3 regions of the Streptomyces sp. NRRL S-920 genome follow, and region 3 is predicted to be linked to each of the others. Evidence: riboswitches for the same ligand, from Rfam matches in the RefSeq annotation. Region 3 holds a riboswitch; each other region holds the start of a gene.
What was found. Region 3 has a riboswitch for cyclic di-AMP ahead of IG54_RS0104260 (C40 family peptidase). Riboswitches for the same ligand answer to the same signal wherever they lie in the genome.
Positions count from the first base shown of each region.

Region 1 (7,157 bases), on a different contig from region 3:
CACGAGCGGCGGATCCGCAGTTTTCAGCCTCGTCGCAGCCGGGTGACCGCCAGCCAGGGTGATGCCCTGCGGCGGCTCTGGCCCACGTGGGGACTGGACATCGACGGGCTGCGCAAGCTGGACCTCGCCGAGCTGTTCGCGGACGAGACCGGGCCGCGCCCCGACCTCCCCGTCGTCCTGGAGATCGGCTTCGGCATGGGCGAGGCGACCGCGCAGATGGCCGCCGCCGACCCCGGCACCGGCATCCTCGCCGTCGACGTGCACACCCCCGGCCAGGGCAACCTCCTCGGGCTCGCCGAGCGCGGCGGTCTGACGAACGTCCGCGTGGCCAACGGCGACGCGATCATCCTGCTCCGCGAGATGCTCCCGCCCGAGTCCCTCGACGGACTCCGCGTCTACTTCCCCGACCCCTGGCCCAAGGCCCGCCACCACAAGCGCCGCCTGATCCAGCCGGAGTTCCTGACGCTGGCCGCGCCCTCGCTCAAGCCCGGCGCGCTGCTGCACTGCGCGACGGACTGGGAGCCGTACGCCGAGCAGATGCTGGAGGTGCTCACCGCGCACCCCGACTTCGAGAACACCCAGCCCGACGGCGGGTACGCCCCGCGCCCCGCCTTCCGCCCCTTCACCCGCTTCGAGGGCCAGGGCCTGGACAAGGGCCACACCGTCCACGACCTGCTCTTCCGCCGCGCCGAGACCCTGCACGAACCGGCCCGCGAGGGCACCGGAACAAGCCCCCGGAGCTGACACCCCGTCGCGGTCACCCGTATCCCTCGTTAGGGTCAACGACGTGGCCACCAGTCCTCCGTATCCGATACCCCCCGAGGCCCCCGCCCCGGGGGAGCTGCGCCGCGCCCGCTGGTGGCAGCGGCGCGCGATACGGGCGGCCGGGCTCGTCACCCTGCTCGCCCTCTCCGGCCTGGTGATCCTCGCCCTGGTGAGGGAGCAGACCGGCACCGAGGGCTTCCTCGTCGGGCTCGGCCTCGCCACGGTTCCCGTACCGCTGCTCGTCGCCGCGTTCCGCTGGCTGGACCGGGTGGCGCCGGGGCCCTGGCGAAACCTCCTCTTCTCCTTCGCGTGGGGTGCCTGCGCGGCCGCGCTCGTCGCGATCGTCGCGAACAGTTTCGCGATCCGCTGGATAGCCACCGCCACCGCCGACCCCACCAGCGCCGACACCCTGGGCGCCACGGTCATCGCCCCGATCGTCGAGGAATCGGCCAAAGCGGCGGCCATACTCCTCGTCTTCCTCTTCCGCAGACGGGACTTCACCGGCCTCGTCGACGGCGTGGTGATCGCCGGGGTGACCGCGACCGGCTTCGCGTTCACCGAGAACATCCTCTACCTCGGCAACGCCTTCGTCACCGACCAGCTCAGCCGCGACAGCGGCCTCGCCTCCGTGACGGCCGCGACGTTCTTCGTACGCGTGGTCATGTCACCCTTCGCGCACCCGCTGTTCACGGTCCTGACCGGCATCGGCTTCGGCCTCGCCGCGTTCGCCGCCGAGCGCCATCACCTGCGCCGCGTACTGCTTCCCCTTACGGGACTGCTGCTCGCGATGGGCATGCACGCGCTGTGGAACGGCTCCGCGGTCTTCGGCCAGTACGGGTTCTTCACCGTGTACGCGCTCATCATGCTGCCCTCCTTCGGCCTGCTGACCTGGCTGGCGATCTGGACCCGGCAGCGCGAACTGCGCCTGATCCGCGCGGAGCTGCCCGCGTACACGGCGGCGGGCTGGCTCACCCCGCCCGAGCCGTTCGCGCTCGGCTCGATGCGCGCCCGCGCGTTGGCCCGCGACTACGCCTCGTACACCTGGGGAAAGGCCGCGGCCCGCACGGTCGTGGAGTACGAGATGTACGCGACGTCGCTCGCGTTCCTGCGCCACCGGGGCCGGCGCGGCAGGGCGGGCCCCGACTTCGTCGTACGCGAACGGGAGCTGCTCGAAAAGCTCTGGGAGCGCCGCGAACCGGCCCGCCCCGCCCTGGCCTACGCGGCCCGCGCGACGGCCCCGGTCATGCTCCCCATGCCCATGCCCGCGCCCATGCCGTACGCCGGGCACGGGTACGCGTACGGGTACCCGGGTCACCCCCAGGCCCCGTACGCGCAAGCTCCGCCCCTCCAAGCCCCGTACGTCCAAGCCCCGTACAACCCCTACCGCTCGTAGCCGCCGCTAGGCCGAAGCCGCCGTGAGCGCCGCGGTCTCCGTCTCCGTCAGTTCCACGTCCGCCACCGCCAGCAGGGCCGGCAGCTGCTCGACCGTGCGTGCGGAGGCGATCGGTGCCGCGACGGTGGGCTGTGCCGCCAGCCAGGCGAGCGCCACGGTCGCGACCTGGACGCCGCGCTCCGCCGCGATCGTGTCGAGCGCGGCGAGGACTCGGTCGCCCCGCTCGCTGCCCACGTACTCCTCGACCCGGCCGCTGCGCGCGCTCTCCACCCGTGCGCCGGGGCGGTACTTGCCGGTGAGGAAGCCGGACGCGAGCGCGAAGTAGGGGACGGCCGCGAGGCCGGAGCGGGAGGCGACCGCCTGGAGCGGGCCCTCGTAGGTGTCGCGGGAGACGAGGTTGTAGTGCGGCTGGAGCGCGACATAGCGCGCGAGGCCCTCGCGGTCGGAGAAGTCGAGGGACTCCTGGAGCCGCTCGGGGCTGATGTTGGAGGCGGCGATGGCGCGCACCTTGCCGGCCTCGACCAGCTCGTCGAGCACCCCGATGACCTCCTCCACCGGGACCGACGGGTCGTCGTAGTGGGTGTAGTAGAGGTCGATGTAGTCGGTGCCCAGGCGGCGCAGTGACGCGTCGGCGGCCCTCTTGACGGTGTCGGCGGCGAGCCCCTTGTACTCGGGGTGGGCGCCCACCTTCGTCGCGATGACGACGTCGGAGCGGTTGCCGCGCTCGGCCAGCCACTCGCCGATGACGGTCTCGGACTCGCCGCCCTTGTTGCCCTCCACCCAGTGCGAGTAGGCGTCGGCGGTGTCGATGAAGTTGCCGCCCGCCGCGGTGTAGGCGTCGAGGACGGCGAAGGACGCGGTCCGGTCGGCGGTCCAGCCGAAGACGTTGCCGCCGAGGGCGAGCGGGAAGACTTCGAGGTCGGATCCGCCGAGGGTACGAAGAGGAGTCATGCATTCCTCAACGTCCTTGCCGGAAAACGAATTCCGGGAACTCCCCCAAGGGAACGTCAAGTCCGCCCTACGGGACCGCTCAGGGGTTGAGGCCCTTGCTCCGCAGCCAGGCCAGCGGGTCGATGGCGGCGCCGCCGGAGGTGCGGACTTCCAGGTGGAGGTGGGGCCCGGTGACATTGCCGGTCGCGCCGACGCGGCCGATGACGTCGCCCGTGCTGACCTTCTGCCCGACGCTCACGTTGAGGGAGGACTGGTGGCAGTACCAGACCTCGGTGCCGTCCGACAGCTCCAGGACCGTGCGGTAGCCGTACGCGCCCGCCCAGCCGGCTTCCTTGACGGTGCCGGTGTGCACGGCCTTGAGCGGGGTACCCGTCGGCGCAGCGAAGTCGAGACCGGTGTGCTGACCGGAGGACCACATCGAGCCCGAGTCACCGAAGTGCGAGGTCAGGGTGTACGAGGAGGTGGGGATGGCGTAGCTTCTCGCGAGCTTGGCGCGACGCTCGGCCAGGGCCTTGGCCTTGCGGGCCTCCTCCTCCTTCTTCTTCTTCGCGGCAGCCTTGGCATCGGCCTTGGCGTCGGCCTCGCGCTTGGCTTCCTTCTGCTGGGCGGCGGCCTCCTCGGCGGCCTTCTTGGCGGCGGCCTCCTCGGCAGCGGTCCGCACCGCGTCGTCCGCCTGGTTCTGCTGGCTCTCGGCCTGCTGCATGATGCGGGCGCGCAGGGCCTCGCCCGCGTCGGAGGTGCCCTGCCCCGCGTCGGCGGTGGTCATACCGGCGGTCGTGAGCGGAGCGCCGGCGGGGACGGCATCGGAGCCCGCGGCGTCCGGCGCGTCGTCGGATATCAGGGAGCCCACGCCCGGAAGGGACTTGGCCTCCGGCAGCGAGTCGGTGACGGCGCCCAGGTCGGGCATCGATATGGAGACCGGGGGCTTGCCGTCCTGCGCGGTGGCGATGCCGCCCGCGCCGACGGCGGCGATGACGCCGACGCCCAGCACGGTGGAGCTGCGGGCGAGCCCGCCGCCGCCCTTCTTGTGCACACGGTGCCTGCCGCGGACGGGACGGACGGACTCCTCAGTGGGATTCCATTCCTCCCAGGTCTCCTGGTCGTACCCACCGAAATCGTCGTCGTTCGGTATGTACACGGCTTGGGGGGCAGGCCGGTTGGACGCCACTGGGGCGCACTCCTTTCCTTCCTTCTCGCCTACCGGGTTAGCTGACGGGTTCGGAGCAGGAAGGTCTCCTACGAACAGCTGGCACGGATGCACAGATGCCCGATTCACCCCAAGTTGGTGGTTCCCCGGCTCCCTTGCGGGATTAGGCGTGTGCGCACGGAGCCGCCTCTAGTGACGGCTGGGACGACCGTGCTGCGTTATCGAACGTTAATAGACAGGGGGTCCGTATTCCAAGCTGTTCCGGTTGATCGTTAACGCGGACCCCCGCCCACCCGCCACCGGAACTTCACATTCCCTTGACAGGACGTCAATTGTTCTGCGGAGCGGTGCACTTCAGTCACGGCCGGTGACCTCGGCGTCCCCGGCCGTCGGCCGCCGCACCGCGAGCAGCGCCATGTCGTCCGTCGCCGCGCCCCCGGTGTGCCGCCGTACCTCCTGCGCGAGCGCGGCGAGCAGCGCGTGCGGCCCCTCGCGGCCGGGGAAGATCCGCCCGCCGAGCCGGGTCGCGGGATCGTAGAACTCCCCCGCGGCGTCCCGCGCCTCCGAGAGGCCGTCTGTGTAGAAGAGCAGCATCGCGCCGGGCGGGAACTCCGACTCGTCCGCCCGGTCCGGCCAGAACCCCAGCTCACCCATGCCGAGCGGCAGCGCGGGCTCGCTCGCGGAGAGCACGCACAGCCGTCCGTCGCCGCGCAGCAGCAGGGGCGCCGGGTGCCCTCGGTTGACCAGCCGTACGGCCCCTTCGCCGTGCCGGATCTCCGCGAGGACGGCGGTGGTGAACCCCTCGAAGGCGTCGAGCCCGTCCCGCCGCATGCCTTCCCGCGCGAGCGCCCGCTCCAGGCGCTCCGCCACGGCCTCCAACGTGGCCTCCTGCTCGGCGGCCTCCCGGAACGCCCCGATGACGACGGCGACGGCCGCCACCGCGCCCATGCCCTTCCCCCGTACGTCCCCGACGACGAGCCGTACGCCGTGCGGGGTGTCCTGTACGGCGTACAGATCACCGCCGATGAACGCGTCGGCCTGCGCGGCCTCGTACCGCGCCGCGATGTCGAGCCCGCCGATGCGGGGGTCCGGCTGCGGCAGGACGGCGCGCTGGGTGGCCTCGGCGATGGAGCGGGCGGTGGCGAGGCGGTCGTATCCGCGGTGGATGACGCGGTTGATGACGATCGCGAGGGCGGCGACGGTCGCCACGGTGACCAGCTCGGTGACGGCCTCGACATGGCTGGTGTTGGTGTTGCCGTAGTGCAGTACGAGGACGGAGACGGAGGCCGCGATGCCCATGAGAACGGTGTGGAGCAGCGAATAGAAGGGGGCCGCGATCAGCGGGGCGGCGGTGAAGAGCGGGGCGGCGGTGAACTCGGCCGGGGTCGAGGCGTCGTACACGATCCCGACGGCCAGGAGCAGGACGGGCAGGGCGCGGACGAGGGCCCGCTCGTGCGCGGTGGTCCCGCCGCCCATTCCGCCACGCTGCCCCACCGCTTGTCTCCCGCCGAGTCCGCGCCCATCACCGCGCCGCACTCAGGCTTCCCGGAGCGGGGTGCGGGGGCGACCTGGTGGGGGCCGAGCGGGTTACGCACGTCCTGGGTGCCGCACGCCCTCTTGGCACACGGGGCCGGAAAACACCCAGGGCCGGAAGCGATGAACGCTTCCGGCCCTGGGTCTTCAGTAGCGGGGACAGGATTTGAACCTGCGACCTCTGGGTTATGAGCCCAGCGAGCTACCGAGCTGCTCCACCCCGCGTCGGTAAACACAACTGTACGGCATCCAAAGGGGTGAAGCGAACCACCGCTCCGGGGGGCCCGCCCGCGCCGGGCCGGAAGCCGGCGGACATCGCCTCGGTGGGGGGCCGCTGCCGGTCCTGTCATGCCGGGGCGAAGCACTCCACGGGGTTGAGGTAGGGAAGGGCTTCGAGCGGCTGGTCGGTGAAGAAACGGTCCATCAAGTCGGCCAGATCGGTGTCGCGCTCGATCTGCACCAGGTGGTCGGAGTCCTTGATCGTGGCGAACCGGGCCCCGAGCCCCTCGGCGACGCGGCGGCCGACGGGAGGGGGCGTGATGGAGTCGTGCTCGCCGGTGAACACGAGGGCGGGAGCGGTGATCACCGGCTCGGGCAGACTCCACGCGTGCGACAGGAGACGCTCGTGGTGGGTGACGTCCATGGCGAGTTCACGCGCGGTGAGATGGGCGAACCTCTGCCGCATCAGGCGAGCCACGGCAGCCCGTCGCCGCACGAACCCATGCTCGGGCGGTGACATGAACTGCTCGACCATGTCCTGGGCCACATCGTCGAGCAGGCCGTCGTCCACCATGCGGCGCCATCGGTGCGCGGAGGCGATGTACTCGGGGGAGATCTCCTGGGCGGTTCCCCCCAGCATCAGACGCGTGACCCGATCCGGGTGCCGTTGGGCAAGGCGCAGCGCGATGGCGGCTCCGAAGCACGCGCCGAATACGTTGACCGGTCCCAGCGAGAGCGCGTCGACGGCGTGGCGGACGGTGTCGGCGAGAAAGTCGATGCCGTGTTCGACCGGGAGGGGATCGGCGTCTCCGTAGCCGGGCAGTTCCAGGGTCAGCATGCTGCTGTGCGACAGGAGCACCCGCTCGTACCGCAGCCAGGAGAACCGATCCTGCGAGGAACCGCCCAGGACGACGACGGGTTCGGTCGCGCAGCCGCCCGCCGTGGCCAGGCGGGCCACGTACCGGAAGCCGCGGAAGTGCAACTCATGTTCTGTCACGTGCACGTCGATGCTCTGGGACATCCGCCCTGTATATCGACGGCCGGACGGCCGACACGGCATTTCACCGCCGGTTTGGTCCTTTCGAGCGTTACGCCGTGCTCGTCGGGGCTGTCGGAGGTGTTCCCCCGCACGGTCGACGGGCGCCATGT
Region 1 is NZ_JODF01000048.1:18,446-25,602, forward strand. Features, by position in the region: gene trmB (tRNA (guanosine(46)-N7)-methyltransferase TrmB) at 1-744, shown strand, start outside; gene IG54_RS0127780 (PrsW family intramembrane metalloprotease) at 788-2,158, shown strand; gene IG54_RS0127785 (aldo/keto reductase) at 2,165-3,109, opposite strand; gene IG54_RS0127790 (M23 family metallopeptidase) at 3,189-4,277, opposite strand; cyclic di-AMP (ydaO/yuaA leader) riboswitch at 4,289-4,436, opposite strand; gene IG54_RS0127795 (PP2C family protein-serine/threonine phosphatase) at 4,611-5,750, opposite strand; tRNA gene IG54_RS0127800 (tRNA-Met) at 5,941-6,014, opposite strand; gene IG54_RS0127805 (alpha/beta fold hydrolase) at 6,136-7,029, opposite strand.
Region 1: another riboswitch for cyclic di-AMP. It lies ahead of IG54_RS0127790 (M23 family metallopeptidase); the one in region 3 lies ahead of IG54_RS0104260 (C40 family peptidase).

Region 2 (7,157 bases), on a different contig from region 3:
CCGCGCCGGCCGCCGGGTCGATGACGGCGCGCACGACGGTGTCGACGCCGCGCGGCGCCATGCCCTGGACGACGGGCCGCAGCTCGGCGGGCTTGCCGAAGGTGTCGATCAACTCTTGATACGTCCTGCGCAGTTGCTCCTCGTCGGCGAGGTCGAGCCGCACGCCTCCGAGGTCGGCGCGGTGGCGCAGGTGCGGGGCCGTGGTCTTCAGGGCCACGGGGTAGCCGATCGTGCGCGCGGCTTCCGCGGCGGCGTCCGGGTCGGGGGCGGGCAGGGCCTGTCGTACGCGGATGCCGTACCGCCCGAGCAGCTCGTGGGCGTCGGCGGGGGCGAGGGTGGCGCCGCGGGGGTCGTCATCCTTGGCCAGCAGCTCCGCGATGCGCTCGGCGGTGCCGCTCTCGTCGATGTCGTCGTACGCGTGGACCTTCCCCGGCTCGGCGGCGTCGCGGCGCCACTGGGCGTACTTGACGGCCTCGGCGAGGGCACGGACGGCTCGCTCGGCGGCGGGGTAGGCGGGGATGCGGTACTGCTCCGCGGGGGGTTCGGCGGGCTCCGCGGCGGCTGTGGGGGCCGGGTCCGGTCCGGCCGGCGCCACGGCGGGCACGCGGGGCTGGGGGCCCGTGGCTCCCGTGGGCGTCTTCGGCCGGGCGTCGGGCCGGGTGCTGGTGGCCGCGGACAGCGCATCGGCGAGGCCGCCGAGTTCGACGTGGACCACGGCGACGGGCTTGGCGGGGCACCCCGCCGCGGCGGCCCGCAGCTCCGTGGCCAGTGTCTCGGGGTCGGCGGAGACCCCGTCCTCCCGCACCCAGGGAATGGCGTTGACGATCACCGCGTCGCACCCGTCGTCCGACAGCGCCTCGGCGAGCGCGGCCCGGAAGTCGGCCGGTGTGGCGCCGGTCGTGAGGTCGCGGGGCGGCAGCGGGCGCAGCCCGTCGGCGACACACGCGTCGTACGTGAGGAGCCCCAGCGACTCGGAGTTGCCGAGGATGCCCACCCGGGGGCCGGACGGCAGCGGCTGCCCCGCGAGCAGCAGGCCCGCGTCGACCATCTCCGTGACGGTGTCCACGCGGATGACTCCGGCCTGGCGCAGCAGCGCGGACACCGTGGCGTGCGGCAGCCGCGTGGCCTGTACCGCGTGCCCCGTGGGCGTGATCCCGCTGTGCCGGGCGCCCTGCACCACGACGAGCGGCTTCGCGGTCGCGGCGCGGCGCGCGAGGCGGGTGAACTTGCGGGGGTTGCCGATGGTCTCCAGGTACATCAGGGCGATGTCGGTGTCCGGGTCCTCGTACCAGTACTGGAGCACGTCGTTGCCGGACACGTCGGCGCGGTTCCCGGAGCCGACGAACGTGGACAGGCCGGCGCCCCGGCGGTGCAGCCCGGACAGCAGCGCGATGCCGATGGCGCCGGACTGGGTGAACAGACCGATGCGCCCGCGCGCGGGGGGCTCGGGAGCGAGCGAGGCGTTGAGCCGCGCCTGGGGCGAGGTGTTGATGACACCGAAGGCGTTGGGGCCGATGAGGCGCATGCCGTACGAGCGTGCCTGGCGCACCAGTTCGCGCTGGCGTCCGCGTCCTTCGGCGCCGCTCTCGCCGTACCCGGCGGAGAGCACCACCAGGCCCTGCACCCCGCGCTCACCGCACTCGGTGACGACCTGGGGCACGCGGTGGGCGGGCACGGCGATCACGGCGAGGTCGACCGGCTCCTCAATGGCCGCCACGGAGCGGTGCGCGGGCACCCCGTCGAGTTCGATGTTTTCGCTGCCCTCGGTGCCCTCGGCGTCCTTGGCGCCCTCGGTGCCCTTGGCGTCCTTGGCGTCATTGGCGAACGCGCTGTTCACCGCGTACAGGCGTCCGGTGAACCCGGCCTCCTTGAGGTTGCGCAATACGCTGCGGCCCACGCCTCCGGGAGTACGGCCCACGCCGATCACCGCGACCGAGCCCGGTGTCAGCAGCCGCTGCACGGAGCGTCCCTCGGCGCGCTGCTCGCGGGCGCGCTGCACGGCGAGCGAGCGGTCGGTGGGCTCCAGGTCGAACTCCAGGCGTACGACGCCGTCCTCGAAGCTGCGCTTCTGCTGGTAGCCGGCGTCCGTGAACACCTTGATCATCTTGGTGTTGGCGGGCAGCACCTCGGCGACGAAGCGCCGGATGCCGCGCTCCCTGGCGACCGCCGCGATGTGTTCGAGGAGCGTGGAGGCCACGCCACGGCCCTGGTGGGCGTCCTGCACGAGGAAGGCGACCTCGGCCTCGTCGGCGGGCGCGCTGGCGGCCATGCCGCGCTCGTCGATGCGGTCGTAGCGGACGGTGGCGATGAACTCGCCGCCCACCGTGGCCGCGAGCCCCACCCGGTCCACCTGGTCGTGGTGGGTGAAGCGGCGCACGTCCTTGGCGGACAGGCGGGGGTAGGGGGCGAAGAAGCGGTAGTACTTCGATTCGTCCGAGACCTGCTCGTAGAAGCTGACCAGGCGGTCCGCGTCCTCGGTGGTGATGGGCCTGATCCGGGCGGTGCCTCCGTCACGCAGCACCACATCGGCTTCCCAGTGGGAGGGATAGTCGTGCCGATCCTGCTGATCCGACGGGGTCTGCATGGGGCCAGGGTACGGGTCGCGGGGCCGTCCGGACCGGGGCAGGCTGGGAGGGGCCGTCGGGCCGGCGGAGCACTCGCGACGGCATGAGACACTGGTCTAGACAAGTGTGAAACACCTGGAAGGGCAGCAACACATGGCTGAGCGCCGCGTCAACGTCGGCTGGGCCGAGGGCCTCCACGCCCGACCCGCCTCCATCTTCGTCCGCGCGGCCACGGCCGCCGGCGTCCCCGTGACGATCGCCAAGGCCGACGGCAACCCGGTCAACGCCGCCTCGATGCTCGCGGTGCTCGGCCTGGGCGCCCAGGGCGGCGAGGAGATCGTGCTCGCCTCCGACGCCGAGGGTGCGGACGCCGCCCTCGACCGTCTGGCGAAGGTGGTCGCGGAGGGCCTTGAGGAGCTTCCCGAGACGGTCTGAACCACGCAGTTCCCTTCGAAGGGCCCACCCTGGAATACGGGGTGGGCCCTTCGTCGATTTGCGGGGCGCCCTTCATTTTCCCGAGAAAGGCAGCGGGCGGACTGATTCGGAAAGCGCGAATAACCGTCTCGGGCAGCATGAATAACCGCGCCCATAAATTTTCGCAGCGACGCTGTGGTCGCACCCTCTTTGTATACGGCGTGGGCGTTAACTCGGGAAACCCGCGGTGTTTACGTCATGTTGCATATCCCTCACGCGGCCGCCCCGCGGTGTCTCACGCCCGCCCCGGGGTGAATGGCGCAATCGGTGCGCGGACGTCGCCCGCTCCGCGTGGCCGGCGGTGAGCGCCCTGGCCCGGTCCGCGTCCCCGCGGGCCACCGCGTCGACGATCGCCGCGTGCTCGGCCCAGGACTCGACCGGCGTGGCCGGGGGCTCGACGACGTACATCCAGGCGATCTTGTGCCGGAGCTGGGTGAGCAGCGTGATGAGGCCGGGGCTGCCGGACGCCTGGGCGAGCGTCTCGTGGAACCAGCCGTCCAGCGAGCGCAGATCCTCCCCCTGACCCTTCCGCGACCGCTGCTGGCCCAGCCGGACGAGGCCGCGCAGGACCTTGAGGTGCGCGTCGGTGCGGCGCTGGGCGGCGCGGGCCGCGGCGAGGGGTTCGAGCAGGGTGCGCAGCTCCAGGAGGTCGGCGGCCTCCTGCTCCGTGGGCTCGGCGACGCAGGCGCCCGCGTGCCGCCGCGTGACGACGAAGCCCTCGGCCTCCAGGGTGCGCAGGGCCTCGCGCACAGGGACGCGCGAGACGCCGTACCGGCGCGCGAGAAGCTCCTCGGCGAGCCGACCGCCCCTTTCGTAGACACCGGAGACAATGTCGTCCCGGATGGCCGTGCATACCGAGTGCGCGGGAATGCGCATGACCGGACCTCCGCCTTAATCCCCGCGAAACGCGGTCGACCGACGCTCGTTCAGCGACTCTATTGCAGGGCATCGGATTTTCCGATGGCGGGTCGGAATCCATGGATATCTTTTGGCCAAAGGCGAACGGGCCGGGAAACGGTCGGTCCGGAAACGACGAAGGCCCCGGCTCGGGAGAGCCGGGGCCTTCGGTGAAGTGCGGGGCGGTCAGACGTTGACGCCGTGCGAGCGGAGGTACGCCACGGGGTCGATGTCCGAGCCGTACTCGGCGCCGGTGCGGGCCTCGAAGTGGAGGTGCGGGCCACTGGAGTTGCCGGTGGAGCCCGAGAGGCCTATCTGCTGGCCCGGGGTGACCGTCTGGCCGACGGTGACGCTGAGGGACGACATGTGGCCGTACTGGGTGTACGTACCGTCGTTCATCTTGATCACGACGTTGTTGCCGTAGGCGCCGCCCCAGCCCGCCTCGACGACGGTGCCGCCGCCGACGGCGTGGACCGTGGTGCCGGACGCGGCGTGGAAGTCGACGCCCGTGTGGCTGCCGGAGGACCACATGGCGCCACCGGTCTGGTAGCCCGTGGAGACGTACGAGCCGGCGATCGGGGAGACGTAGGTGTTCAGGCGCTTGCGCTCGGCCTCGCGGGCGGCGCGCTCCTTGGCCTCGCGCTCCTTCTTGGCCTTCACCTTGGCCTCGGCCTCGGCCTTGCGCTTGTCCTCCGCGGCCTTCTTCTTGGCGGCCGCTTCGGCCAGCTTGGCGGCGGCCGCGTCGTCGGCGGCCTGCCGCTGGGCGGCGGCCTGCGCGTCGATCGTCTCGGCGAGTGAACCGCCGACGGATATCGCCTGGGTGAGCCCGGTGTGCTCGACGGCCGCGTCGTCGGCGGCGGCGAGCGCGGGAGCGGCCATGCCTCCGATGACGCCGGTGGTGGTGAGCGCGGCGACGCCCGCGACGTTCGCAGTGGTGCGGGTGAGGCGGCTGGGACGACGGTGCTTCCCGGTGGCACGGGTGAACGCCATGAAGCGGCTGATCCTTTCCTTCCTTCTCGCCTACCGGGTTAGCTGACGGGTTCGGAGCAGGAAGGTCTCCTACGAGTCCCTCGCCTGACGGCAAGGTGCCCGATTCACCCCAGGGGACATGTGGGTCCCCGGCTCCCCTGGCTCGCGCCGTACGGGGACTCGGCGATGACTGTCCGGTGCCGCGGGTGCGACGTACTGCGTGACGAACAGACGGACTGACGCTAAACGTGCCCTCTGTCAATCGACAAACAGAACGCGACTTTTGTAGCGCACGCCACACGGCAGACAGGCAACCTCCATATGAATTCGGACATATGAGAACCCCGGCGGCCGAAAAGGTCGCCGGGGTCCCGATATGTCCTGCCTGTCACTCAGCCCGTGACCACACTCACTTCGCCGATGCCGAGCGCCTTGACGGGCTCCTCGATCCGTGCGGCGTCCCCGACGAGGACCGTCACCAAGTGGTCCTCCGGGAAGGCGCTCACGACGGCCGCGGTGGCCTCCACGGTGCCGGTCGCCGCCAACTGCCGGTAGAGCTGCGCCTGGAAGTCGTCCGGGAGGTTCTGCTCGACCTGGTCGGCCAGCGTGGCGGCCACGGAGGCGGCCATCTCGAACTTGAGCGGGGCCACACCCACCAGGTTCTGCACCGCCACGTCGCGCTCGGCGTCGGTCAGGCCCTCCGCGGCGAGCGTGCGCAGGACCTTCCAGAGGTCGTCGAGCGCGGGCCCCGTGGACTCCGTGTCCACCGATCCGCTGATGGCGAGCATCGCGGCGCCCGTGCCGTCCGGGGCGGAGCGCAGGACCTGGCTGAACGCCCGTACGCCGTAGGTGTATCCCTTCTCCTCGCGCAGGACGCGGTCCAGACGGGAGGTGAGGGTGCCGCCCAGGCAGTACGTGCCGAGGACCTGGGCGGGCCAGACCCTGTCGTGCCGGTCCGGCCCGATGCGGCCGATGAGGAGCTGCGTCTGGACGGCTCCGGGGCGGTCCACGATGACGACGCGGCCCGTGTCGTCGGCGGTGATCGGCGGCATCGGGCGGGCCTCGGCGGTGCCACCCGTCCAGGTGCCCACGGTGTCCGCGAGGACGGCGTCCGGGTCGGTGCCCGCGAGGTCGCCGACGACCACCAGGGTGGCCGTGGCGGGGCGGACGTGCTTCTCGTAGAAGGCGCGCACCGCGGCCGAGTCGATGGCCGCGACCGTCTCCTCGCTGCCCTGGCGGGGGCGGGACATGCGCGAGGTCGCCGGGAACAGCTGCCTGGACAGCTCCTTGGCGGCGCGGCGCGCGGGGTTGGCGGCCTCGTGCGGGATCTCGTCCAGGCGGTTGCGTACGAGGCGCTCGATCTCGCTGTCCGCGAAGGCGGGGGCGCGCAGGGCGTCGGAGAGCAGGCCGAGCGCCTTCGGGAGGCGGGAGACCGGGACTTCGAGGGAGACCCGGACGCCGGGGTGGTCGGCGTGCGCGTCCATCGTGGCGCCGCAGCGGTCCAGCTCGGCGGCGAACTCCTCCGCGGAGTGCTTGTCGGTGCCTTCGTTGAAGGCCCTCGCCATGATGGTGGCGACGCCGTCGAGGCCCTCCGGCTCGGCGTCCAAAGGCGCCTCGAGGTTGACCTCGACGGCGACGACCTGCTGGCCGGGGCGGTCGCAGCGCAGCACCGTGAGGCCGTTGGCCAGGGTGGAGCGCTCGGGGGCGGGGAAGGCCCACGGCTTGGCCTGGCCGGCCTGGGGCTGCGGGTGGAACTGCATCGTCGCGGCCTCGCTCACTTCGCCGCCTCCTCTTCCTCGTCGGTCTCGTCGGCGCCGTCGGTGGCCGTCACGGGCTCGTACACGAGGACCGCGCGGTTGTCGGGACGCAGGCGGGCCTTGGCGACCTCCTGGACCTCCTCCGCGGTGACGTCCAGGACGCGCTGGACGGCGGTGAGGGCGAGCTGCGGGTCGCCGAACAGGACCGCGTACCGGCAGAGTTCGTCCGCGCGGCCCGCGACCGTGCCGAGCCGGTCGAGCCACTCGCGCTCCAGCTGCGCCTGGGCGCGTTCCATCTCCTCCGGAGTGGGGCCCTCCGCGGCGAACCGGGCGAGTTCCTCGTCGACGGCGGCCTCGATGACCGGGACCTCGACATCGCCGGAGGTCTTCACGTCCAGCCAGCCGAGCGAGGGGGCGCCCGCGAGACGGAGCAGACCGAAACCGGCCGCGACGGCGGTACGGTCGCGGCGCACGAGCCGGTTGTAGAGCCGGGAGG
Region 2 is NZ_JODF01000006.1:121,895-129,051, reverse strand. Features, by position in the region: gene IG54_RS0107175 (bifunctional GNAT family N-acetyltransferase/acetate--CoA ligase family protein) at 1-2,584, opposite strand, end outside; gene IG54_RS0107170 (HPr family phosphocarrier protein) at 2,718-2,999, shown strand; gene IG54_RS0107165 (GntR family transcriptional regulator) at 3,207-3,914, opposite strand; gene IG54_RS0107160 (M23 family metallopeptidase) at 4,122-4,925, opposite strand; cyclic di-AMP (ydaO/yuaA leader) riboswitch at 4,938-5,100, opposite strand; gene IG54_RS0107155 (M16 family metallopeptidase) at 5,297-6,682, opposite strand; gene IG54_RS0107150 (M16 family metallopeptidase) at 6,679-7,157, opposite strand, start outside.
Region 2: another riboswitch for cyclic di-AMP. It lies ahead of IG54_RS0107160 (M23 family metallopeptidase); the one in region 3 lies ahead of IG54_RS0104260 (C40 family peptidase).

Region 3 (7,157 bases):
TGCGTCTTGGTGATGCCCGCGTACGTGGCCTCGGACGTGTTCAGGTTGTGGTTGTACGCGTCCGCGCCCGCGCCCCGCAGCCGCTCCGCCTGACCGTCGGAGAGCAGGCCGAGGCAGGCGCACACCTCGACGCCCTCGTTCTGTTCCTTGACCGCCGCGATGGTCTCCGCCACCCGGTCCACGTCACGATCGGTGGGCCCGCGGCCGCTGGCCACCAGGCAGACCCGCTTCGCGCCACCCGCGACGCCGGCCGCGGCGGCCTGCGAGGCCTCGTCGGGCTTCAGCCACGTGTACTTGAGAATCTCGGCCTTCGACCCGAGCCGCTGCGAGCAGTACGAGCAGTCCTCGGGGCACAGGCCCGACTTGAGGTTGACCAGATAGTTGAGTTTCACCCGTCGCCCGAACCACTGCCGCCGCACCTTTCCGGCGGCGGCCACTACGTCCAGGAGTTCGTCGTCGGAGGTGGCCAGTACGGCCAGCGCCTCTTCGCGGGTCGGCAGTTCGCGCCGAAGCCCCTTGTCCACCAGCGTGTTCAGCAGATCCATGGCGCTGATCCTTACGCACAGCAGGCGCCCCGGCCAAGGAGAGTTCGTACAACAGAACCGGTTTGAGGTGTGGGTATTGCCACATACTGGCCAGATGGCAAGACCGCTAGGGTCTGTGCAATGTCTACAAACAGGCACCCCGTGACTCCGGCGCCGGGTCCGTCCGGCGCCGCGTGTGCGCCGCCGTCGACGCGCGCGCCGTTCGACTGGATCGACGAGCAGGCGCGCCTGCGCGCCGACGCCGGACTCGTCCGCACGCTGCGTCCGCGCGCCGCGGCCGCGGGCGGCCTCCTCGATCTGGCGAGCAACGACTACCTGGGCCTGACCCGCCACCCGGAGATCACCGACGGCGCCGCCGCGGCGGCCCAGCGGTGGGGTGGCGGCGCCACCGGCTCGCGGCTCGTCACGGGGTCCACGGAGCTGCACGCCGAGCTGGAGCGGGAACTCGCCGAGTTCTGCGGCTTCGAGGCGGCGCTCGTGCTCTCCTCGGGGTACGCGGCCAACCTCGCGGCGGTCACCGCGCTCGCCCCGCACGGCTCGCTGATCGTCTCCGACGCGGGCAACCACGCCTCCTTGATCGACGGCTGCCGCCTCGCGCGCGGCGCCACCCAGGTGGTGCCGCACACCGACCCCGAGGCGGTGCGCAAGACGCTGGAGGGCCACGAAGGCCCCGCCGTCATGGTGTCCGACTCGGTGTTCTCGGTGGACGGCGACGCCGCACCGCTGGCCGAACTGGCGAACGTATGCCGGGAGTTCGGCGCGGGGCTCATCGTCGACGACGCCCACGGGCTCGGTGTGCTGGGCGACGGCGGCCGGGGCGCCCCGCAGGCCGCCGGGCTGGCGGGCGCCGCCGACACGGTGGTCACCGTCACCCTCTCGAAGTCCTTCGGCAGCCAGGGCGGCGCCGTGCTCGGACCCGCCAAGGTCATCGACCATCTGGTGAACGCCGCGCGGACCTTCATCTTCGACACGGGGCTCGCGCCCGCGGCGGTGGGCGCCGCGCTCGCGGCCCTGCGGCTGCTGCGCCGCGAGCCCGAACGCGCGGCTCGCGCGCGCCAGGTCGCCGCTGAGCTGCATCGACTCCTCACGGCCGAGGGTCTGTCGGCGGTACGCCCCGACGCCGCCGTCGTCTCCGTACGCGCGCCGTCACCGGAGTCGGCCGTGCGCTGGGCCGCCGACTGCCGGGCCGCGGGCCTGGCGGTGGGCTGCTTCAGGCCGCCATCGGTGCCGGACGGGATTTCGAGGCTGCGGCTGACCGCCCGCGCGGATCTCACCGGCCCACAGATCGCCGATGCCGTACGAGTGATCAGCCGCGCCGCGCCCCGATGAGACGGCCGACGGTCCGGCCCGCGCGGGGCCGGACCGCGCTCACCGGAGGCTGTCGACGAACGTCTCCCAGGGACCGGGGGAGAACAGCAGGGCGGGCCCCGCGGTGCTCTTCGAGTCGCGCACGGCCAGCAGGCCGCTCAGCGTGCCGGAGTCGAGCGTGGCTGTCTCGACACAGTTGTTCATTCCATTGCTGCGGCTGCTGCGCTGCCACCGCGCGCCCTGAAGGGTGGTGCTTGAAGGTACGTACCGAGGCATTGCGGTCATGGTGCCTCCTTACGCGCCGTCGTATAGCCCGGCGATGAATTCCTTTGAGTCCTCGGGGGAAAGCGCCTGTTCCTGAAGGGAGTTGAAGGCCTCCGTGTACGCCTGGAGGTCTTCTTTCCGTTCCAGGTAGAGGCTACTCGTCAAGTGGTCGAGAACAACCACATCCAGATCAGCAATGTTCCGAAAAGAGAACATAACGAAAGACCCGATGAGACCCACATGCTCTCCGGAGGCGAACGGCAGCACCTGAAGTCGCACCTGCGGCAACATCGCCACCTCCTGTAACCGTGCGAGCTGCCGCGCGAGGACTCCGGGACCGCCCACGGGTCGGCGCAAAACCGCCTCGTCCAGGACCACGCTCAGCCGCAGCGGCGGGTCCGCGCGCAGCACGTCCTGCCGGGCCAGGCGCACCTCCACCAGCGAGTCGACCTCCTTCTCGGAGAGCCCGCCGAGCGCGGCCCGGGTCACCGCGCGCGCGTACTCGGGGGTCTGGAGGAGGCCGGGGACCACCGAGGTCTCCAGGGTGCGCATCCAGCCGGCCTGCGCCTCCAGGCTGATGAAGTCGCGGTAGGCGGCGGGCAGCAGGTCACGGTAGGCCTTCCACCAGTGGTGACGCCCCGCGGTGCCGGTCTCGTCGGTCCCGGCCAACGCCACGAGCAGCTCGCTGAGGTGGGGGTCCCGCACCTCGTACGCGTCGAGCAGGAGGCGTACATCCGTGGCCTTCACGCCGCTGCGGCCGGTCTCGATCCGGCTCACCTTCGACTGGTGCCAGCCCACCTTCGCGGCGGCCTGGCTGCTGGTGAGGCCCGCGAGGCCGCGCAGCGCGCGCAGTTCGGCGCCGAGTCGGCGGCGGCGCACCGCGGGGCCGTGCTGCATGTCCGTCTCCTTCCGGACCGAGCCGTCGGGCGTCCCGGCGGCGGAGCGGGGGACAAAGGCGACAGTAGAGGAAGTGCCGCCCCTACGCCCAAATACGGTCGGCCGTAGCAGAGTTCACCGCTTCGAGCGACAGATATATGCACATCTCGGTGGATCGCCACCCGTGACCGGTTAAGGAGTGGGACGCTGGCCTGAAGCACCAGTCCGGGGCCGTCCTCGGGTCATCCGCTACGAGTTCGGAGACCGGCCCCGGTGGGAAAGGGACAGCGTCGCCATGGCAGATCACCAGGAAGCATCCGTCACTCTGCCGAGCGATCCCGCCTCGGTCTGCGCCGCCCGGAAATACGTGGCGAACGTCCTCATGGAATGGGGCCTGCCCGGTGACGCCGAGGTGGGGGACACCATCAGACTCATCGTCTCCGAGCTGGCCACGAACGCCGTGCAGCACACCCGCGGGCAGTCGCCCACCTTCACCGTGGACGTCGAGCTTGACCGGGACGAGCAGCTGCGGATCGGCGTCACCGACAGCCACCCGCGCTATCCGAAGCGGCTTCCGGCCGCCGTCCAGCAGGACAACGGCCGCGGCATGGTCATCGTCCGCTGGCTCACCGCCGAGTGCGGCGGCAGGCTCTCGGTCAGCCCCACCGAGGAGGGCGGCAAGACCGTGTGGATCGCCCTGCCCTGGACGGTCCCCGTCCAGCACCGGCACCGCGACCCGGCGCGCTGAGCGCGGGACGTCCCCGGCTCAGTTCGGACTCGCCGAGCGCCCGAACGCCCCGCGCAGCAGCGCCCGGAAGGAGTCCGCCGCCGCGTTCGACTCCTCGGCGCGGTAGCTGACGGAGATGGTCCGCCGCAGGTCACCGGGGTCGAGGAGCCGCATACCGACGGGCGTCGACGCGGTGCGCGCCACCATCTCGGGCACCACGGCGACCCCGAGCCCCGCGCTGACCAGGGCGCAGACCAGGACGTAGCCCGGCGTGCCGACGACCACGGAGGGGGTCGCACCGGCCCGCGCGAGAGCCCGCTCCACGGCATGCCGCGGCGGGTGGTCGGGCGCCATGCTGATCAGTGGCTGCCCGGCCAGCTCGGCCGGCGGCAGCCGGGACGTCCCGCTCGTCAGGGCGTGCCCCGGCTGGGTCACCAGGACCAGCTCCTCCACCAGGACCGGCTCGGCCGACACCCCGGAGGGCAGCGGCAAGGGGTCGGCGGGCTCGTAGGTGTGGGTGAGGGCCAGGTCGATCTCGCCCGCCGCCACGGCCGCCACACCGAAGGGCGGTTCGTGGTCGGTCACCGTCAGCTCCACCTCCGGATGGGCCCTGCGGAAAGCCGTCAGGACGGGCGGCAGCAGATGGATGCCCGCGGTCTGGAAGGTGCCCACGCGCAGCCGGCCCCCGGAGAGCCCGGCGAACCGCGCCAGTTCGTGCCGGGCCCGCTCCATCTCGTCGAGCACCCGGCGGGCATGGCCCACGAGAAGCTCACCCGCGCCGGTCAGCCTGGCCCCGCGGTGGTGGCGTACGAGAAGGGCGGCGCCCGCCTCCCGCTCCAGCTTGGCCAGCTGCTGGGAGAGCGCGGGCACGGTGTAGCCGAGGCGCTCGGCGGCCCGGGTGATCGAACCGGCCTCGGAGACTGCGACGAGCGCGGCGAGCCGTGTGGGGTCATACATGGGAACCGCCCTCCGTGCGACGCGCGCCTCGCCGGGCCGCGGGCTAAACGTCTGCTTAAGGCAGACCCAGGATATTGCACATACCCGCTGAAGGCCTCCGCCCGGCAGGCTGGGCGGCATGGACGCACAACTGGTCGCCTTCACCGGGGTCGCCGCGGGCATGGTTGCCGTGCCGGGCGCCGACTTCACCGTCGTCGTACGCAACGCCCTCGTCTCCCGGCGGGCCGGGGTCGCCTGTGCGATCGGCATCGCCGCCGGGCTTCTCGTGCACACGGCGCTGGCGGTCGCGGGGGTCGCGGCGGTGCTCGCGGCCGTGCCCGCGCTCTTCAAGGCGCTTCAAGTCGCCGGCGGGGTCTACGTGCTGTACCTGGCTGTCCGCGCGCTGCGCTCCGCGGCGCGGGCGGGCACCGTGCCGGGCGGCGAGCCGGGCGGTGAGCCGGTGGTGCGGGGCGGAGGTCTGCGCGAGGGCTTCCTCACCAACGCCCTGAACCCGAAGGCGTCCATCACGTTCCTCGGCGTGCTGCCGCAGTTCGTGCCCGAGGGCAGCCCCGCGATGCCCAGGACCCTGCTGCTCGCGGCCATCATCGTGGCGTTCGCCCTGCTGTGGTTCCCGGTCGTGGCGCTCCTGGTGGACCGCCTCGGCGGCCGGCTGCGCGGGCCGCGCGCCGCCCGCACCGCCGAAGCCCTCACCGGCGGCGCGCTCGGCGCGTTGGGTGTGGTGCTCGTCCTCGAACCGCTCCTGGCGTGACGCCGCACGGCCCCTCGGGGAGCGGCCGTGCGGCGTGCGGGGCGCGGCGAGCCGGATCAGCGGACGCGGCCGTACCAGACGCTCTTGGTCCAGATCTTCTCCAGGCGCACTACGGCCCCCTTCTTCGGCGAGTGCCAGATACGGCCGTTACCCGCGTAGATACCGACGTGGTAGACGTTGCGGCCCGAGTGGAAGAACACGAGGTCGCCGTGGGTCCGCTGGGACTTGGCGATGTGCCGGGTCTTGTTGTACTGCGCGGCGGCGGTGCGCGGCAGCTTCTTGCCCGTGCGCTTGAACGAGTACAGCGTCAGGCCCGAGCAGTCGAACCGGTTGGGCCCCGCGGCCCCGTAGCGGTACGGGGAGCCCTTCTTGGACGCCGCGATCTTGAGCGCCTTCGTCCCGTGGGTGGCTGCCTCGGCTTCCGACGTGAGCCCGGGGGCCACGATGGTGCCGCCTACGACGGCGAGCGTGAGAGCCGATGCGGCACCCGTCCTGCCGAGCAGCGACGGAACGTGATTCAGCGCGGTCATGCGTAACCCTTCGTCAGCCGCCTGTGAAGGATGACCTGTCGGGTTCGGGCAGGCGAAGATGCCCGGCCGCGTCGTGCTCTGCGGCTTCACCCCAAGGGCGTCGTCCGGACTTTCCGGACGGGCCCGCCGTGCTTGGGTCCTCCACTCCTGCCGGTGCACCGATGTCGACCGGTCATCCGGGTGGCGGCAGGACTCGGCGTCCGCCCGGATCGCCCCGCCGCTGTGGCGGAGGCTTGTCGTCGGAAGGGATCTTGACCCGAAAACGACTCGAAAACCGAGTCGAAACGGCGTTTTGTGAGGCTACTCACGACTGACCTGTTCGGGTGGACACTGCTGAATTCGACCCGAGCGCGCCTGGTCTGAGGATGGCTCGACCAGCACCGGAACGGTTCATTCCGCCCGCTTCGTGCGCGTCCTGTGCAACTCTCGGCCGCGTGATGACGGGCCACCGGATACGCCAAGTGGGGTAGCCCGACTGGTCCGTTTCAAAACGGACCCGGACGTTCCGAGAGGGCGGAGCGCGTCCGCTCACGGGCGTGTCGGGGGCGGCACGCCGACGCGACCGGTCCGCCGCTCACCGTCCAGGACGCGCAACGCGCGGGCGAGCGTGGCGGCGTGCACCTCGCTCTCGCCCCGCTGGTGCATGAGGGTCAGCGCGTCCCGCAGGGCGGTCGCCCGGCCGACCAGCGCCTGGGCGGCGCGCAGCCCGCCGTAGGTGTGCTCGGCGCGGGCGGGGTTGATCCGGCCGACCAGATCGACGACTTCGAGGTAGCGGTCGATCAACTCCGCCTCGGCGTGGGTCAGTGCGGGCAGCGGCGGCAGTTCGGGTGGCAGCATCCGCGCGTCACCTCGCCCCGCGCGCGTGGAGCGAGGTCTTGCGGCTCGGGATGATCCGGTCCACGAGGCCGTACTCGACCGCGGCGGGCGCGTCGAAGATCTTGTCCCGCTCGATGTCCGCGGTGATCCGCTCCTGGCTCTGGCCCGTGTGCCGTACGAGGAGTTCCGTCAGGAGCCGCCGGGTCCGCAGGATCTCGTCGGCCTGGATCGCCAGGTCGCTTGCCTGGCCCCGCATCGGCTCGGAGACGGCGGGCTGGTGGATCAGCACGCGCGCTCCGGGCAGCGCGTGCCGCTTGCCCGGTGTGCCCGCCGCCAGCAGCACGGCGGCGGCCGACGCCGCCTGCCCCAGACATGTCGTCTCCACA
Region 3 is NZ_JODF01000003.1:262,893-270,049, forward strand. Features, by position in the region: gene bioB (biotin synthase BioB) at 1-545, opposite strand, end outside; gene IG54_RS0104230 (8-amino-7-oxononanoate synthase) at 666-1,874, shown strand; gene IG54_RS0104235 (DUF397 domain-containing protein) at 1,914-2,138, opposite strand; gene IG54_RS0104240 (helix-turn-helix domain-containing protein) at 2,148-3,014, opposite strand; gene IG54_RS0104245 (ATP-binding protein) at 3,289-3,741, shown strand; gene IG54_RS0104250 (LysR family transcriptional regulator) at 3,760-4,677, opposite strand; gene IG54_RS0104255 (LysE family translocator) at 4,796-5,425, shown strand; gene IG54_RS0104260 (C40 family peptidase) at 5,482-5,955, opposite strand; cyclic di-AMP (ydaO/yuaA leader) riboswitch at 5,959-6,135, opposite strand; gene IG54_RS0104265 (hypothetical protein) at 6,484-6,792, opposite strand; gene IG54_RS0104270 (ATP-dependent Clp protease proteolytic subunit) at 6,800-7,157, opposite strand, start outside.